Regions from separate parts of the Labrenzia sp. R5_0 genome, predicted to be linked through region 2. Evidence: predicted binding sites of a transcription regulator. Region 2 holds the regulator's gene; the other holds the start of a gene.

Region 1 (3,202 bases), on a different contig from region 2:
TGGGCAGGTGGATGGTGCTGGCCACCATCATTCATGAATTCGCGCATCACAACGGCGCCCCGATTACGGGTGGCGACACACGCGCAGAAGAAGCCGTCTATCACTGTGGTCTCGGCAGTGCGAAGGAATATTACGACGGCGTTGATGACCCGAACACGCCTTACGACCCGAACGTCGGCGGTTGATCAACATACCCTGGTGCGCGGCCCCAAAGCATGGGACCGCACCCGGTAGGGCAGAAAAAGATCAGAACGGAATTTCGTCGTCCATAGGGCCGCCACCGCCACCGGACGGACCGCCGTAACCGCCACCGCTGCTGGAACCGCCGCCGTAGCCACCACCGAAATTCCCGCCGGAACCGGAACCACCGCCGCCGAAGCCGCCTCCGCCACCGCCTTGTGAGTCATTGCCGTAATCGGGAAGACCGCCGGATGCACCGCCACCTTCGCCGCGGCCGTCAAGCATGGTCAGGTTGGAGTTGAAGCCCTGCAGCACGATCTCGGTGGAGTACCGGTCCTGACCGGACTGATCCTGCCATTTGCGAGTCTGAAGCTGGCCTTCGAGATAAACCTTTGATCCCTTGCGCAGATATTGCTCCGCAACTTTGCAAAGACCGTCGTTGAAGATCACGACGCGGTGCCACTCCGTCTTTTCACGACGCTCACCGGTGTTGCGGTCGCGCCAGGATTCCGACGTCGCAATCCGGAGATTGGCGATCGGGCGGCCATCCTGCGTACGGCGGATTTCCGGGTCTGCTCCCAGATTGCCGACCAAAATTACTTTGTTGACGCTGCCCGCCATACTGAACTCCTGTTTGTTTTTCGTTGACCCCGCCGACGATGTTCGTGTGCTTCTCCGGCACGTGTCGATAAACGGTCAACGTTGCAAGCTTTGCTGCTAGAAACCAGAACCCTAACGGCACGCCAACAGCTTCGCCGCTATTTTCGCCAGGCTTCACTCATTTTCCACAAGGCAACTCACAAACTGCTGCCTGGTTCATCCGCCTAAAATTCGAGCAAAGTCGACAGACACAATCCTTGATTGCACAAAGTTACAATTTGCTCCACTTTTGTTCCAATCAAGCCCCGATTTTTCTGTCAGGACATTATCTCATGAACTGCGAGGTTTCGGTCACCTATTTCTGCTCGGCTCCTGACGCGGCAATCGTTAATGTACTTGTTTTGTTCTTATCATTTCTGTAAAAGCGATTCAATCAGGCATCGCATCGACGAGTGCCTCTGGCACGATAATGAAAATGCCTCACTGGAAGCTCCGCCCGAAACTGCTATATCGGGGCAAACAGACATCATCGGCAATGGACCATCTTAGCGTATGCGAGAGCAACAATCGTCTTTGGGCGACGCATGCGGTCAGGAAGAACGACAATGAAGACAGCCAAGGGATCGCAGTCGGAAGAAGCCTGGAAGGCGGACCCAACACGGGTCATCAGCATCCGTGGCGCACGAGAGCATAATCTCAAGGGCGTCGACCTGGACCTGCCCCGCGACAAGTTGATTGTCATGACCGGCCTGTCTGGCTCAGGCAAGTCGTCACTCGCCTTCGACACCATATATGCAGAAGGACAGCGGCGGTACGTGGAAAGCCTGTCCGCCTACGCGCGTCAGTTCCTGGAAATGATGCAGAAACCGGACGTCGACCAGATCGACGGACTGTCGCCGGCAATCTCCATCGAACAGAAGACCACGTCCCGCAATCCGCGCTCCACAGTTGGAACGGTTACGGAAATCTACGATTACATGCGCCTTTTGTTTGCGCGTGTCGGCGTTCCCTATTCCCCTGCTACCGGTCTGCCGATCGAAAGCCAGACCGTCAGCCAGATGGTCGATCGCATTCTGGAGCTGGAAGAAGGTGCCCGCCTCTACCTGCTCGCGCCGATGGTTCGCGGCCGCAAGGGCGAGTACCGCAAGGAACTTGCCGAGCTGATGAAGAAGGGTTTCCAGCGCGTCAAGATCGACGGAACCTTCCATGAGATTTCCGAGGCCCCTGCCCTCGACAAGAAATTCAAGCACGATATCGACGTCGTCGTAGACCGTATCGTCGTGCGTGACGATATCTCCGGTCGGCTTGCCGATTCACTGGAAACGGCGCTGAAACTTGCCGATGGCATTGCAATTGCCGAATTTGCCGACAAGACCGACGAGAACGGCAACCCGGAACGGCTGATCTTTTCCGAAAAATTTGCCTGCCCTGTATCCGGCTTCACCATTCCGGAGATCGAGCCGCGTCTGTTCTCGTTCAACAATCCCTTCGGTGCCTGCCCCACTTGTGATGGCCTTGGAACGACACTCGCTTTTGAAGAAGACCTGGTTGTTCCTGACCACTCGCTATCCTTGCGCGAAGGAGCTGTCCTGCCGTGGGCGAAGACAGGGTCGACATCACCTTATTATGCCCAGACGCTGGAAGCACTCTGCAGTCATTTCAAGGTGTCCATGGCAACGCCCTGGAAGGATCTTCCTTCGGAAGTGCGCGAGGCAATCCTTCATGGAACTGGCAATGCGAAGATTGAATTCGTCTATGATGACGGCGTCCGCAGCTACCGGACAGAGAAGACCTTTGAAGGTGTAATCGGCAATATCGAACGGCGGTGGCGCGAGACGGAATCCACCTGGGTTCGCGAGGAACTGGCAAGGTTTCAATCCGATCATGCCTGCCCGGCTTGCAGCGGGTTCCGTCTGAAGCCGGAAGCGCTTGCCGTCAAGATCGCCGGCAGGCATATCGGTCAGATCACCGAACATTCCATTCGCGATGCAAGCCTCTGGTTTGAAGCCCTGCCGGAGCAACTGAACGACAAACAGAGCGAAATCGCAGGCCGCATCCTGAAGGAAATTCGCGAGCGGCTGAAGTTCCTGAATGACGTTGGCCTTGAATATCTCACCTTGTCCCGCTCTTCCGGAACACTGTCAGGTGGCGAAAGCCAGCGTATCCGCCTCGCCTCGCAGATCGGCTCGGGGCTGACAGGAGTTCTCTATGTACTGGATGAGCCGTCCATCGGCCTTCATCAGCGCGACAACGCCCGTCTTCTGGAAACGCTGAAACACCTGCGCGATCTCGGCAATACGGTGATTGTGGTCGAGCATGATGAAGACGCGGTGCTGACTGCCGATTACGTTGTCGACGTCGGACCTGGAGCAGGCGTCCATGGTGGGCAGATCGTCGCCAAGGGCACACCCTCCGAAATCAT
Region 2 (3,202 bases):
GCCCGCCCCCAGATCTCTGTCCGACATTCGTCATCCCGGCCCTTGTGCCATCAATCGGCTCCCCCATGCCAGATGTCTGGCGAAACCATTGGAAATCTCCCTGGCAGAGCAAACTCCCTTGCTGGAGACGCTGGGCCGCTTCGCCACGCACCAAGGACTGAGCTCCGCCGTTCTCGATCTTTCCGGGCTGATGCTCGAAGCGTTCGACTTTGTGATGCCTGCCTGTGCAATCGATGACCGACATGCAGCCTGGTACAGCGACACGCACTCCTCGAAAGGCGCAACGCTTGAGTCCGCAGTTGCCATTCTCGGGATACGAGATGGTGAATGGTTCGCTCATGTACACGCTTATTGGCATGAGGAAGAAGTCGAGCACCTTGGCCACTTACTGCCGCATACGCTGAAGGTTGCGCATCAGGGGGCCATCAAAGGGTACGGCCTGCAAGGCGCAGCGTTCGTGGCATCGCTGGATCCGGAAACCGAATTCACGCTGTTTCGTGTGCAACAGGATGACGAACAGTCACGGACAACCGACTACAATGCGCTTATCACCACACTCGCTCCGTTTGCCGACCTGACGGACAGCATCCAAGAACTCGCAAAAGAGCTGAAAGCACCCTCCTACGAAGTCTATGGACTGGGCAGTCTGGCCGGAGCAGCGTTCCGCGACGCCCAGCCGATGACAGGTCTGATCTCCGAGATACTCCTGACTGAAAACGCTGGCGCGAAACCGGAGCAAGAGCTTTGCGTCCCAATCCGCGCCGTTGATCTCGAAGGTGGACTGCATCGGGGCATTCTCACCGCTGGTGGCGCGCCGACTTTGATCACCTGTGAACTGCTGATCCTGACCGGATCGAAGGACGACCTGAATCCAATATCGGAGACGGATTGAATACGGCAACTTGTTCGAAGCCAAGAACAGTAAGAGAACATTTACCCTTGCAGAACACAATGAGAACAGGTACCATGTTCTTGATTTGTACCAGATGTTTTCTCGGTCAGGGGACGCCTACATGCTGACGCGCAAGCAGTACGAACTGCTCATGTTCATTCACGAAAGACTGAAAGAAACCGGTGTGCCGCCGTCTTTCGACGAAATGAAGGACGCGCTCGACCTGCGCTCCAAGTCCGGCATTCACCGCCTGATCACCGCGCTTGAAGAACGTGGCTTCATCCGGCGCCTGCCGAACCGGGCCAGAGCCATGGAAGTTGTTCGTCTTCCGGACTCCATCGCACCCGGCCTGGGCGCTCCACGGCCAAGAGGCAGCTTCTCACCTGAAGTCATTGAAGGCTCACTCGGCAAACCGGAGCCGGAAAAAGCTGCACCAGTGCCGGTGTCCAGTGTTACGGAAATCCCCGTCATGGGCCGCATCGCCGCCGGCGTGCCCATCGAGGCAATTCAAACACACAGCCACTCCATCACAGTGCCGCAGGACCTGCTTGGTCGCGGGGAACACTACGCGCTGGAGGTTCGTGGTGATTCCATGATTGAGGCCGGCATTCTGGACGGTGATACCGTTCTTATCCGCCGGACCGACAGTGCCGACAGTGGCGACATCGTTGTTGCACTCGTGGACGATGAAGAAGCCACCTTGAAACGGCTGCGCAAGAAAGGCGCTTCCATCGCTCTTGAAGCAGCCAACCCGGCATATGAAACCAGGATCTTCGGTCCCGGCCGCGTTCGTGTTCAGGGCCGCCTCGTTGCCCTGTTTCGTCAGTATTGACCAGTCACTCCTCTGCGCGCGCTTCGGCCACCGAGGCGCGCTCGGCTAGACGCAGGCTGTCTCTCGTTACCGTACCCTGATGATGCCAGGGGCGCGGTGGGTCCGGGATGGCAAACTTCAGTTTCCCGATTTTCAGATTTTCGTTTGGCGGATGGCCCGGTGCACTGGCACCGCTCGTAGCATTTGCGGCCTCGCTGAAATCACCGGGCGATAGCCAGATGGAGACGGCGCCACGTTCGGTGCGCGTACCGTGATCCAGAACGAGGGCTGCACCGCAGCTCTCCGGAGCGACAAGATCGGTCACGACCAAATCGGCATATCGGCAATCCAGCTGAAACGCTTCAAATGTCTTTGGCTGCGCGATTGCAAGAAACGATTGCCTGCCATCCAACCGTTCTGCGTCCTCAGAATTGACGTACGCCCTGATGACACAACCGTCGTCATCGCAATTTCTTTGAGGCGATTTTATCTTGCGCGACAAGATCGCATCATTCCTCACTCCTTCCGACTGCAGCCAGAGATCACTTGCAAACGATCTCCCCCTAGCTGCGTAACGCAAAGTTCCCGTTTCATCGCGGGCAGCTATTCGAGAGCCGCTTGCAGCAATCTGGATATCCGGAGGCCGGCTGGTGAGAACAATCAATATTCCTGCGACGAGAGGCACTCCTGCGAGCACACGCTTTCTGCCAGGCACCAACAATCCGGCAAATAATGCTGATAGCAACAGCAATGCAGCAGCCCCGTCGAGCCTTCCGGAAGTTCCGCTGCCGGCATCAAGGGCCGCAGTAAAGGAGGCAACCTTCAACAGAAGTGAAACTCCGAAAGACATGACAGCCAGAGGGAGAACTGCAAGGCCGAAGGGCATCAGAACGAATGCAAGTACTCCCATCGGCATCACAACAAGTGAAAACACCGGCATTCCCAGCAAGTTGCCGACTAAGCCATAGGGCGCGATGCGGCTGAAGTGATGAGCTCCTATAATGCCGGTCGCCAGCCCTGCGACCAATGCGGTGACGAACAACCCTGCAACCCACTTGCCGAGGTAAAGACAAGTCGCCATGCCCCATCCGGACACTCTTTCACCAGATGACAGGGAATGATCTCGCTGCCGCCACAGGTCATATACGGCGACCAGGCAGATCACGGCAGCGAAGGACATCTGGAAGCCGGGAAAAAACAACCGCTCAGGAGCAATCAGCAAGAGCACAAGGCCAGCCAACGCTACGCTTCGCAGGGTCAGGCCGCGTCGCCCCACCAGAATTCCGACAAAGACAATCGCAATCATCAGGAACGATCGTTGCGTCGCAACCGCACCACCGGACAGAAGCAGATAAATAACTGCAGCACCAAGAGCTGAAAGCGCGGCCCATTTGTGCACCGGCCACCTGAGCGTCAGGATCGGCACCAAGGAAAAGAGCAGCAAGACCGCCCCATAGGCGCCGCCGGCAAAGAGCGCCATATGCAGTCCGGAAATTGCA

The links. The regulator LexA, encoded in region 2, represses DNA repair genes until DNA is damaged. The targets are predictions, from matches to a motif close to TGTTCNNNNTGTGTTCNG.
Region 1: the regulator LexA is predicted to act here: its motif matches at 1,172-1,189, upstream of uvrA (excinuclease ABC subunit UvrA).

What each region holds. Positions count from the first base shown of each region.
Region 1 covers NZ_JAGHRK010000001.1:1,803,501-1,806,702, reverse strand. The annotation lists gene J7447_RS08285 (hypothetical protein) at 1-185, shown strand, start outside; gene J7447_RS08280 (single-stranded DNA-binding protein) at 247-801, opposite strand; gene uvrA (excinuclease ABC subunit UvrA) at 1,386-3,202, shown strand, end outside.
Region 2 covers NZ_JAGHRK010000007.1:126,323-129,524, reverse strand. The annotation lists gene J7447_RS27190 (hypothetical protein) at 89-892, shown strand; gene lexA (transcriptional repressor LexA) at 1,014-1,724, shown strand; gene J7447_RS27180 (ComEC/Rec2 family competence protein) at 1,729-3,202, opposite strand, start outside.